DNA from 2 places in the Fictibacillus nanhaiensis genome. Region 1 is predicted to be linked to the other one. Evidence: riboswitches for the same ligand, from Rfam matches in the RefSeq annotation. Region 1 holds a riboswitch; the other holds the start of a gene.
What was found. A riboswitch is a leader RNA that binds a small molecule or an ion and turns the genes downstream of it on or off. The one in region 1 is predicted to bind S-adenosylmethionine.
Positions count from the first base shown of each region.

Region 2: linked by a shared signal. The riboswitch ahead of ACFS5O_RS19420 (methionine ABC transporter ATP-binding protein) and the one ahead of ACFS5O_RS13985 (YezD family protein) in region 1 are both predicted to bind S-adenosylmethionine.

Region 1 is NZ_JBHUPF010000006.1:2,008,653-2,015,155, reverse strand. It holds gene cobA (uroporphyrinogen-III C-methyltransferase) at 1-330, opposite strand, end outside; gene ACFS5O_RS14010 (DUF3906 family protein) at 343-564, opposite strand; gene ACFS5O_RS14005 (nitrite/sulfite reductase) at 579-2,207, opposite strand; gene cysC (adenylyl-sulfate kinase) at 2,233-2,832, opposite strand; gene sat (sulfate adenylyltransferase) at 2,798-3,994, opposite strand; gene ACFS5O_RS13990 (phosphoadenylyl-sulfate reductase) at 4,022-4,735, opposite strand; gene ACFS5O_RS13985 (YezD family protein) at 4,831-4,974, opposite strand; SAM riboswitch class I at 5,255-5,359, opposite strand; gene ACFS5O_RS13980 (sulfite exporter TauE/SafE family protein) at 5,573-6,472, shown strand.
Region 2 is NZ_JBHUPF010000012.1:6,785-13,287, forward strand. It holds gene serS (serine--tRNA ligase) at 1-1,147, shown strand, start outside; tRNA gene ACFS5O_RS19415 (tRNA-Ser) at 1,491-1,583, shown strand; SAM riboswitch class I at 1,801-1,907, shown strand; gene ACFS5O_RS19420 (methionine ABC transporter ATP-binding protein) at 1,976-2,989, shown strand; gene ACFS5O_RS19425 (methionine ABC transporter permease) at 2,982-3,644, shown strand; gene ACFS5O_RS19430 (MetQ/NlpA family ABC transporter substrate-binding protein) at 3,897-4,712, shown strand; gene ACFS5O_RS19435 (deoxynucleoside kinase) at 4,765-5,433, opposite strand; gene ACFS5O_RS19440 (deoxynucleoside kinase) at 5,430-6,071, opposite strand; gene ACFS5O_RS19445 (cysteine hydrolase family protein) at 6,188-6,503, opposite strand, start outside.

The DNA of each region.
Region 1 (6,503 bases):
AAACGGAATACGACTTTTTGCAAGTGTTTCTGCTTCTTCTCCGCCTCTTCCAAACACGAAGGGGTCACCGCCTTTTAGCCGAGTTACTACTTTTCCTTTTTGAGCGTGTTTAACTAAGAAACTGTTGATTGTTTCTTGCTTCATGAAATGGTAGTTTGGCAGTTTACCGCAATAAATTAAGTCGCAGTCCGGTCTTGCATAAGAGAGCAATTCTTTATTCACTAATCGATCATATAAAATGACATCCGCTTCCTGAATACAACGCAGACCTTTTACGGTTATCAATCCTGGATCTCCAGGGCCAGCTCCGACAAGATATACTTTTCCCATCATCATCACTCCTTAAGGATTTAATATCGTTTCACGTTCATAAAGCACGAACCCGTTGCCCGTACGAATTCTTTTCTTTTCATAAAGAGAGATCTCATCAACTTCAGGCTGTTTCAAAAAATACTTCTCGAGCTCGATGTCAACCAACTGAAAAGCCTGTTCATCTGTTGAAGCGGCTATCACAACGGGTATAACCGTTGATTTTGAAATGACTTCAAATCTGTATAAATACATAGCGAGACTCCTTTTTATGAGACTTTTTCTTCTAATTCTTCAGCAATTCGGTCCAGTTCTTTTTGAAGCTGTTCTAACCCAAGTCGGTTTATATAGTCAAAAAAGCTTTCTGCTGGAAGTTTTGTATTTTTAAATACAGTAAGGAAACGGAAAAGTACTTCGTCTAACGAATCCGCACGGAACTTTCCTTTTAGCTTTTCGTTAAACTTTCCGCCATCATCAAGTGTGCCTCCTACATAAATCTCAAAGGCTTGAACCATCTTTTTCTCTTTTGTTTTTAACAATACGCCTTGAAGGCCAATATCTGCGATCTGACGCTGACCGCAGGAGTTAGGACAGCCTACCATATGAATTCTAACGGGAACATCGAGGGTGATTTGCTGATCGAGAATCTCAGCAATTCTGCGCATTCTTTCTTTCGTTTCAACGAGTGCTAAGTTACAATACTCGATCCCGGTACAAGAAACAGAATGACCAATGAAAGATAGAGGCTGCGTGGTGATGCGTTTGAAAATTTCTTTTTGTAAAAGCAACTCGACGTTTTCGTGTTTCACATTAGGAATAATTAAGTTTTGAGAATTTACCGTTCGAATCTCACCGTTTCCGTATTTCTTTGCAATTTCAGCAAGCTCTAAAACTTCATCAGCATGAAGTCGGCCAACAGGTACGTTAAAGCCGATATAACTTAAACCCTCTTGCTTTTGAGGATGAACACCATAAAAGTATCCGCCGTTCCATGTTTTAAGAGCATCTTTTCCTTTAGAGTGAAGCGGTCCCGTATATTCTAGAAGCTTTTCTTTAAATTTTTCTGGTCCCCAATCCGCCATCAAGAATTTAAGGCGTGCAAGGTGACGCTTTTCCCGATAACCATAGTCACGGAAAATGGTAGTAATTGCGATTGAAACCTCTTTTACCTGATGCGGTTCAATAAACACATCAAGGGGCTGTGCTAAGAATGGTCTAGATGATAAACCGCCGCCGATCTTTATGTGAAATCCAGGTATCTCTTTATCTTCAATTTCTTTCAAAGCTGGAGTAAATGCCACACAGTTAATTTCAGCATGAGCACTATTGTTCACATTGGAGCTAATGGACATTTTGTATTTTCTCGGCAAATTTGAGAAATCTTCATTATGCTGAAAGAACTCATAAACTTCTTTTACAATTTCAGTGGTATCGAAGAGTTCGTGAGGATCGATGCCCGCGATTGGGTTCCCCATGATGTTTCGCGTAATGTCCCCACACGCACCCGCGCTCGACAACCCAACTGCTTCTAACCGATTAAAGATATCTGGAATCTGTTCAATGGTCAGCCAGTGAAATTGAATGGCCTGACGTGTCGTGATATCGAATACGTCTCTTCCATAATCTTTGCAAATATGAGCTAATGCTTTTACTTGTTCATAACTTAAAATGCCTGATGGAACATTAACCCTCATCATAAAATAGCCGTCTTCTTTAGGACGCTGCAGATATAGGCCAGCCCACTTGAAACTATCCCATTCTTCTTTCGGAATAGAAGAAAAGCCGTTTTCTGCGTAATGAGGAATATCTTCAAATATTTTCAATCCATCTTTTACGAGCTTTTTTTGTTCTGTTTTGTTGATCTTCGGATTATCTGCCCACGCTTTTTCATATGCCATCGTTTTCGATCTCCTTTATCGTTAGTTAAATCAACTTCCTGTTTTTCAAATAGTTTAAGATGACCTCAACACTCTCGGTAACGCTTTGTTCGTTCGTATAAATGGTAAGAGCAGGTGATACCGGTTCTTCGTAAGGTGAATCAATTCCAGTAAAATCTGGAATCTCACCTTTTCGCGCTTTGTCGTACAATCCCTTTGGATCTCTTTTCTCACATTCTTCGATTGGACATGATACAAAGATTTCAATAAACTCTTCTTCTGAAACAATTGCCTTTGCCTTCTCTCGATCTTGTATAAATGGAGAGATAAACGCTGTCAGCACAACCGTTCCATTATCAACAAACAGCTTAGAAACTTCTGAGATTCTGCGGATGTTTTCCGTTCTATCTTCATCTGAAAACGATAGGTCACGGTTTAATCCATTTCGGATGTTGTCTCCATCCAGTACATAATTCCGGATGTTTCGATCGTAAAGTTCTTTTGCAAGTGCATTTGCAATGGTTGATTTTCCAGAACCAGAGAGACCGGTAAACCAAAGAACAAAACTGGAATGGTTATTTTGCTTTCTTCTGTCTTCTACTGTAATCGAGCTATCGTGCCAGATTATATTGTGCGGTTTGCTCATTAGAATCTCCTTTTCGCTCTTTTTCTTCATGTTTTCTTAGCCCTTTTATTAAGACTTCTACTACTTCTTTACGGCTAAAAGTGCTAGGCGGCAAATCACCATTACGAAGCAGTTCTCGTACCTTTGTTCCAGATAAAATCACATGATCTACACTTGTGTGAGGACACGTTTTAGAAGAGGCCATTGCTTCACATTTTTTACAGAAAAAACTGTGTTCAAAGAAAAGTGTCGTTATACCGATTTCATCTGCTGTAAACTGTGAAAAGATTTCTTGTGCTTCATATGTCCCGTAATAATTACCGACGCCTGCATGATCACGGCCAACAATAAAATGTGTACAGCCATAATTTTTTCTAACGAGAGCGTGAAAAATGGCTTCACGCGGACCTGCATAGCGCATTGCGGCTGGAAAAACAGCTAGGAAGACACGGTCACTTGGATAATAGTTTTGTAAAAGAACATGGTAGCTCTCCATTCGAACATCAGCTGGTATATCATCTGATTTCGTTTCACCGACGAGCGGGTTTAAGAAGAGGCCATCCACCGTTTCAAGCGCTGTTTTTTGGATATATTCATGTGCACGGTGAACTGGATTTCTCGTTTGAAAGCCTACTACTGTTTTCCAGCCCATATCACGAAACGTCTTTCTCGTTTCACTAGGATCGAGATGATAGGCTTCGAATTCCTTTTTCAGGGGACGTTTAACGAGCGTGATGTCTCCGCCTACATACACAGAAGGACGATCCAGCAATTTCTTTACACCAGGATGATCGTTATCAGTCGTTTTGTAGACTTTCTCTGCTTCTATTTGCTTAATAGGAGTATAAATATCACTAACCTGCAGGATTCCGTAAGTATCTCCTTTGTACGTTAACCGAACTTCTTCACCCACGCTGAGTCCTTCAGCTGTTTCGCGATTCACCGGTAACGTGATTGGAAGGCTCCAAACCGTTCCATCACTTAGTCTGATGTCATGAACAACAGATTGATAGTCTTCTTGATTTAAGAATCCTGTTAACGGGCTATATGCTCCTATAGCGATTAATTCAAGATCACTAAGTGCTGTCGCATCGAGAGTTATTTCTTTTTTTATGTGTTGATAAGGTGTCTCTGGCTGATAACGGTTGATTAATTTTCCTCCATGGGGCTGTATGGTACTCATTAAGTTTCTCTCCTCCTGAGATTCTCTTTATTGGCTATCGCTTTGATGAAGGCCGCATTCTAGTTTTCCTAAACCAGACCAACGTCCAGAACGAAGGTCATCTGCGTTTAGTGCTGCTTGTGTACATGGCTCACAACCTATACTTGGATAGCCATTATCGTGAAGTTTGTTATACGGCAAATCATATTTGTGGGCGTAACGCCAAATGTCTTTCCAAGTCCAATGAATAAGCGGACAAATTTTAATGCTTTTAAATCGCCCGTCCCGATTAACAAATTGCGTGTTTTGGCGGGTAGGTGATTGTTCACGGCGCAGTCCTGAAAGCCAGGCTGCTACTCCATTCAGTTCTTCTTCTAAAGGAATCACTTTTCGAATATTGCAGCATTGATTCGGATTTGATTTCCAAAGCTGTTCACCATACTTACTTGCCTGTTCTTCAAGAGATAAAGCCGGTGTTTTTAATTTGATACGAAGGGATGGATATCTTTTCTTCGCTGCTTCAATGACTTCATACGTTTCTTGAAAATGCAGATGCGTATCAAGAAAAACAATTTGAGCATCCGGTTTTACTTGATGAACAAGATCAACTAGGACGCTTCCTTCAAGTCCGAAGCTGCACGCATAAACCAGATCATCTTCATACGTTTCATAAGCCCACTTCAAAACATGCAGTGCACCTTTTGTGGGGTTATCACTGTTAAAATCACGCGTTTTGTTGTCCCATGTTTCGTACGTTAGCAATGTGTTACCTCCTTCTTGCCATTAAAAAAGCGGCTTTAACGTTTTTAGGACTTTGCCCAATCGTTAAAACCGCCTCTAGTTTTCTAGTCAGCGAGCTATTTAATTCTGACCTTCTCGTTTTTTTCGAGTTGAATTACTTTTCCATCTTGTACGATTAATGTGATCGATCCAAATTTGATACTGCTCAGCATTTGTTTAAGCTGAGGAAGAAAATCGTTTGCACTCTTTTCGTTCGCCACTCCACTGCCTCCCTTTCTAACATTCTATCTTTAAAAGGCTTTTTTCTAAAAATGTCGTTTGGTCATTTTTGTTTTGTCTTCATTGACAAGTTGATTGGAGCGCAAGATGCGAGACTCCTGGGGGATCAGCGGGACAGGTGAGACACCTAAGGACACAAAGTGTCGAGGTGGCTCACCGCACGCCCCCCGGAAAGCGAGCATTCTGGAGCGGAAATCAACTACTCTCAAGAGCAACAAAAAAACCTTCCCATTTCGGAAAGATAGTGGAGGTAAACGTATTACCTTATCTTCCAAAATGTAAAAACATTCTGCTGGAGTTAGCACCTTACGATTGCAGGTTGCCGGGTTTCATCGGGCCAGATCCCTTCACCACTCTTGATAAGAGTTTAAATTTTATAAAATCATATCATATCTGAAATGGATATCAAGACCTATTTTTTCATTTTTCTATTTTTACAAAAAATTTAAACAAACAGTTGACTTTTTATCTTTTAGGATCATATAGTATTAACTAAAATTTAATCCGTATCGCTGATCGGTAAACCGAAGGCTCTTAACATCACTTGTTAAGGGCCTTTTTATTTTGAGGAGGAAGAATATGAAAAAGTTAATCGTATTGGCTCTAATTGGTCTTGTTGCACAGTTGATTGATGGTTCACTAGGTATGGCTTATGGCGTTACATCTACATCATTGCTCTTAGTAGCGGGAATTGCTCCTGCAGCTGCATCTGCATCAGTACATCTTGCTGAAGTCGTAACCACTGCGGCATCCGGCGCTTCTCATATTAAGTTCGGAAACGTTGACCGGCAAGTCGTTCTTCGTCTAATCCTCCCCGGCTCTATAGGAGCTTTTGTAGGTGCTTGTTTTTTAAGTAACCTGCCTGGAGATGTTGTTAAACCATATATCTCTATCTTTTTAATTATCCTTGGGATTTATATCTTATATCGTTTTTTGTTCAAACTTGGAGAGAAGAAACAAACAGCGAATGGTAAACCTTTTACAAAGAAACAACTTATTCCACTTGGATTATTAGCAGGTTTTTTAGATGCTACAGGTGGTGGAGGCTGGGGCCCAGTCACTACTCCGGTCCTAATGGCAAAACAAGATCTAACAACCAGAAAAGTGATCGGTTCTGTCGATACGAGCGAATTTGCAGTAGCTGTTTCTGCTTCACTCGGTTTCTTTATCGCCCTTGGTTGGGAACAAGTTGAATGGCTTTGGGTCGGAGCTTTAATGATTGGAGGAGTGATTGCGGCTCCCATTGCCGCGTGGCTTGTCCGTCTTATACCCTCACACATACTAGGGGTCTTAGTCGGAGGGCTCATCATTATTACCAACACAAGAACGCTTCTTCACACTCTTGGAGTGCCACATAACATGTTGTTCTCGATCTACTTTGTACTTGCTGCTTTTTGGGCGGTTGGAGTTATCTATGCGGTCAAAATCAATCCTGAAAATAAAAATCCGAAATTTTTAAAAAATTCTGTTGACTATTGATTATGAGCTATGTATTATAAATCTTAATTCA
Region 2 (6,503 bases), on a different contig from region 1:
TGAAACGGAAGCACTAAAATCTAAGCGTAATGAAGTATCTAAACAAGTAGCAGAGTTCAAGCGTGAGAAAAAAGATGCTGATCACCTCATCACAGAGATGCGTGAAGTAGGGGATAAGATTAAGACGATGGACGATGAGCTTCGTCAAGTAGAAGAAGACCTTCACGCTATCATGCTGACGTTACCTAACATACCGCATGAAAGTGTTCCTGTCGGTGAGACAGAAGACGATAACGTACCTGTACGTCACTGGGGAGATGTTCCTGAATTTGCTTTTGAAGCAAAACCTCACTGGGATATCGCGACTGATCTGAACATCGTTGATTTTGAACGTGGAGCAAAAGTGACAGGCAGCCGTTTCGCTTTTTATAAAGGTTTAGGTGCTCGCCTTGAGCGTGCTCTTATTAACTTCATGATGGATCTGCACGAAGATGAGCATGGCTATACAGAGGTGCTACCTCCATACATGGTTAACCGTCAAAGCATGACAGGCACAGGTCAACTTCCAAAGTTTGAAGAAGACGCGTTCAAAATTCGCGAAGAAGACTATTTCTTGATTCCAACTTCTGAAGTTCCTGTAACGAACATGCACCGAGAAGAGATTCTAACAGCTGATGAACTTCCGATCACGTATGCAGCGTACAGCGCTTGTTTCCGTTCTGAAGCGGGATCTGCAGGACGCGACACGCGAGGATTGATCCGTCAGCATCAGTTTAACAAAGTAGAACTTGTTCGCTTCGTTAAACCTGAGGATTCTTATGAGGAGCTCGAGAAGCTTACAGGACACGCTGAAAAAGTACTTCAGTTACTCAACCTTCCTTACCGCTTGCTGAGCATGTGTACAGCTGATCTAGGCTTCACAGCAGCGAAGAAATATGATATTGAAGTATACCTTCCAAGCTACGGTGAGTACCGCGAGATTTCTTCTTGCTCTAACTTTGAAGATTTCCAAGCGCGCCGTGCACAAATTCGTTTCCGTCGTGATGCAAAAGGGAAGCCAGAATTCGTACACACGCTAAATGGATCTGGACTTGCGATCGGTCGTACAGTAGCCGCTATCTTAGAGAACTACCAACAAGAAGATGGTACTGTTGTCATTCCAGAAGTTCTGCGTCCTTATATGGGCAACAAAGAAGTAATTAAGTAAACAAATGAAGAAGCTGACTCAAAAATGGTTCCAAAAGGACCTTTAGAGTCAGCTTTTATATGTTTTGGGGTGTAAAAGTATTAGTATCGGTGGTGGTAAGAAGATTTCAGGTGGTAAGATGGTGATTACCGGTGATAAAGTAGGATTTATAGGTGAAAAACTTTAGGTTTCAGGTGGAAAACACAGTTTTAGCGGTGAACGTGTAATAAATATAAGAACACGTACCGTAAAATCGTACCTACAAAAAAGACAAACAAACTTTCATATAAAAAATTAAAAAAGTTTTTGAAAACCGTTGACACTTTATTTAACAGCATGTTATTATAGTTCTTGTCAGTCACACGGAGGTATACCCAAGTCCGGCTGAAGGGATCGGTCTTGAAAACCGACAGGGGTTTAACGACCCGCGGGGGTTCGAATCCCTCTACCTCCTCCATATACATATTCAACCTCATCTGAGTTACTCAGATGAGGTTTTTTGTTGTTGTTTTTTTCTTTTTCAAAAACTTTCAAAAACACCGATAGAAAACCCTAAAGTATTTTAACCATTCATTGTATGTAAGCGCTAACACTTTAAAGTAATAAAATTTAGTATTGACAGAACTTTTAGACAGGGCGTATGATGACAACTATAACTTAATTCAATAATGCAATGCTTATTCAGAGAGACCGAGGGATCAGGCCCTATGACGTCCGGCAACCTCCATAATGGAACGGTGCTACTTCCTGCAGAATGGTGAGTCATTCTGGAAGATAAGTCGATGTTTACTTATTCGCCCTCTTCCATGGAATGAAGAGGGCTTTTTTATATGGTAAGGGGGAGGACATATGATCAAAATCAAGGACGTTACGAAAATATATAAAGTAAAAGGTAAAGAGATCGTCGGGGTAAAGAATGTTTCACTGACGATCGATAAAGGCGAAATCTTTGGCATTGTCGGATATAGCGGGGCTGGAAAGAGTTCGTTGTTGCGCTGTCTGAACTTATTAGAAAAACCAACATCAGGAGAAATCAGAATTGATGGAATCCCGATTACGAAACTAGGTAAAAAGGAGTTGCGCGAGGAGCGTCTGAAGATCGGCATGATCTTTCAGCATTTTTATTTGATCAGTGCGAAGACCGTTTTTGAGAACATCGCATTCGCTTTAAAAGCAGCAGGAAAAACGAAAGAAGAAATCAACGAGAAAACAAATGAGCTTTTAAAAATGGTGGGATTAGAGGAGCAAAAAGATCAGTACCCTTCACAGCTGAGTGGTGGCCAGAAACAGCGTGTTGGTATTGCGAGAGCTCTTGCGAACGATCCGAAGGTATTGCTTTGTGATGAAGCGACTTCAGCTCTTGATCCGAACACGACGAAATCGATTCTTTCCTTGCTAAAGTCCATCAATAAAAAGTTAGGCATTACGATCGTGCTGATTACGCATGAGATGGAAGTAGTAAAAGAGATCTGCCACCGAATGGCGATCATGCAGGACGGAGAGATCATCGAGTCGGGTGATGTGTATAACATATTTGCTAATCCAGAAAAAGAGCTCACAAAAACGTTCATCAGCTCTGTTATCCAGATGGATCTACCAGAACCTCTTCTTAAGAACAGAAAAGGAACAGTGATCAAGATTCAGTTTAAAGGAGCCATTGCAGAAGAAGCTGTAGTTTCTGAGCTTTTCCAAAACTATCGTGTAAAAGGGAATATCCTTCACGGTAAGATCGAATACATTCAGGAAACACCGCTTGGTATCTTCATCATGGAACTTGTTGGTGAAGAAGCTGAAGTGAAGCGAGCGATCTCGTATATTGAGAGTCGCATAGAAAATCTTGAGGTGGTGAAACAAGTTGCTTGATTCTATTTTAAACATCCTTCCAGACCTGAATAAGGCATTCTTTGAAACGCTATATATGGTCGCTATATCACTCGGTGTATCATTAGTGGTTGGCCTACCGCTTGGAATCATCCTATTTATAACCGACAAAGGATTGTTGTTTGAGAATGCGTGGATCAAACAGATCGCGGGCATTCTTGTGAACTTGATCCGCTCTGTGCCATTCATCATTTTATTAGTCGCTTTATTACCGTTAACTCAGCTGATCACAGGAACGACGATCGGACCAACAGCAGCATCTGTCTCACTGTCTGTCGCAGCCATACCATTCTTTGCAAGGCTCGTAGAAACGTCATTACGAGAGATCGATAAAGGCGTGATTGAAGCGGCCGTTGCAGTAGGCGCTACGCCATGGATGATCATCCGTGAAGTGCTTCTACCAGAAGCGAAGCCAGGAATCGTTCAAGCGATAACAGTCACAGCCATCAGCTTGCTAGGCTATTCAGCCATGGCCGGCATCGTCGGCGGAGGAGGAATCGGCGATTTCGCCATCCGCTTCGGTTACTATCGCTATGACAACACGATCATGCTAACAACCGTCATACTACTAATCGTAATCGTCCAGCTCATGCAAGTCATCGGAGACGGTGCAGCAAAGGCTGTAAATAAAAGATAATTTTTTTTCTAAAGGGTAGACGAGAAAAGATTCATCTTTAAAGGTTTAGGTTTAAAAGACTTCAAGGGCAAGTTGATTGGAGTGTAAGATGCGAGACTCCTGGGGGATCAGGGGGACAGGTGAGACCCCGCCAGCGCAAAGCGCTAGGGAGGCTCACCGCACGCCCCCCGGAAAGGGAGCATCTGGAACGTAAATCAACCACTCACAAAAACATCATGTATTTGCAAAAACAATTTTAAAAAGGGGATCATCATGAAAAAAATCATACTTACACTACTAACAGCTCTGCTCGCTTTTGGCTTAGCAGGATGCTCATCTTCATCAGATGCGTCAAAAGAAAAAGAAGTAACATTAGGCGCAACAGCAGGACCATACACAGACATGGTCAACAAAGCGATCAAACCCTCACTAGAGAAAAAAGGATACAAAGTAAAAGTCATTGAATTCAGCGATTATATTCAACCCAACATGGCATTATCAAAAGGCGATCTAGACGCTAACCTTTTTCAGCACAAAGTGTACATGGAGAATTTCGCAAAAGAAAAGAACTTAAAGCTGTCAGAAGTCATCATCGTTCCAACAGCACCGATGGGCCTCTATTCTGAGAAATTCAAATCAGTTAAGGACATAAAAGAAGGCAGCACTGTCGCTATTCCGAACGATCCGGTCAACTTAGCGCGCACGTTGCTCATGCTTGAAGATGCAAAACTGATCACCATCAAAGAAGGAATCAACGAACTAACAGCATCTGAAAAAGATGTGAAAGACAATCCGAAGAAACTCGTGTTCAAACCATTAGAAGCGGCACAGCTTCCACGTGCTGTTCAAAGTGCAGATGTTGCAGCTGTACCTGGTAACTTTGCACTCGCAGCAAAGATGGACTTATTGGATGCGATTCAACTAGAGAACATGCCGGACACATACCGTAACCGTGTTGTGGTGAACACGAAGGATGTAGATTCTGCATTTGCCAAAGATATTAAGAAGGTAGTGGAATCGAAGGAGTTTGAAGAAGTGATCGATAAGGAATTCGAAGGCTTCGGAAAACCAGAATGGATGAAGAAATAAATTAAAATAAAACCCCGGAGCTCATAAGGATGAGAACCGGGGTTTTTTATGTTTATAAGCGAACTTCTCGTTTCGCCTCAATCTTTTGTGCGATCTTTTCTACGATATGATCGATGGACTCTGGATTATCGCGAAGATCGTAATCATTGATGTTCACACGAAGCACAGGGCAAGAATTGAAAGAAGCGATCCACTTTTCATAGCGATCGTACATCTCTTCCCAATAAGAGACCGGTGTTTCTTGCTCCATCTTACGTCCGCGTTTCTGGATACGAGCTAAGATATCATCAAGAGAGCCTTCTAAGTATATCAAGCAATCAGGCTGCGGGAAGTATGGTGTCATGACCATGGCTTCAAACAGGTGAGTATACGTTTCGTAATCTACATCAGACATGTTGCCTTTATCAAAGTGCATACGAGCGAATATACCCGTGTCTTCATAGATCGATCGATCTTGCACAAATCCTCCGCCATAGTCGAACATTCTTTTTTGCTCTTTGAAGCGTTCTGCTAAAAAGAAAATCTGCAGGTGGAAGCTCCAACGCTTAAAATCATGATAAAAGTTTTCTAAGTATGGGTTGTTATCCACTTTTTCCATGGATGTACGAAACTTTAGTTTTTCTGCAAGTGCATTCGTAAATGTAGATTTCCCCGCACCTACCATACCTGCCACTGTAATGACAGCATCGTTTGGGATTCCGTATTGTATGAGTTTACTCATCGCGCAACTTCTCCTTTTTTAAGAGTTGCATCAATTAGGGAAAAGATCTTTTCTTTATCCGCTTCATACGCAACAAAATCTAAGTCATCTCCGTTAAAAGAGAGTACAGGAATTTCGGGGTGCTGCTTTTTAAAGGCAGTCATGAACGTCTCGTAATCCTCAGCTAACTGTTCTAAGTACGCAGGCTCCATATTTTGCTCGATAAAACGTCCACGCTTACGCACGCGGTCCAGCAACGTATCGAGGCTAGCGTTTAAATAGATGATCACGTTCGGTACAGGCATATCCTCAGTAAGGATGTCAAAGCACTGCATGTATTTATGAAGATTACCGTCTTTTAGCGTTCGACCCGCAAAAATACGGTTCTTAAAGATATGATAATCAGAAACGACAGGAATCTGTTTAGATAGATACTGTCCTTGAATCTCTTCAAGCTGTTTATACCTGTTGCAAAGAAAGAACATCTCGGTTTGAAAACTCCACTCATCGATGTTGTCGTAAAATTTTCCGAGAAAAGGATTCTCCTCTACAATCTCTTTCAATAATTGAAAGTTATAGTGCTCAGCAATAGCTTTTGCGAGCGATGTTTTCCCTACGCCAATCGGCCCTTCAACTGCGATAAAGGGGGTTGAACTCATCTTCCTTTTCCTCCCTTATAAATAACAAACGAAAAATTACAGACAAAGAATATTGTAGCATACGTTTGGAAAAGGTGGTGAGATTATCGGTAAAAAGTTAATGGTAAATATGCGATTTAATACATCGTTTTATGTTTGTTTTCATTTGCCTGATCGATGATTGCTCTTAAATTTAAGTCTTCACTCTTACTGATATCAGCATTCAATGTCTTTTCCATTAAAATTAAGGCTCTTTCGTTATCTTCTTCTATATTAGACGCGGAACAATCAGCTGGTGCATAAAGTGTAAAACCTCTCATATAAGCATCGTTTGCTGTAAAGAGAACACATATATTACCTGCTACACCGCAAAGGATTAAAGTTTGGATACCAAGCTCATTTAATAAAGTAGATAAGGGTGTTGAGAAAAATCCAGAATGCTTTGGTTTGACG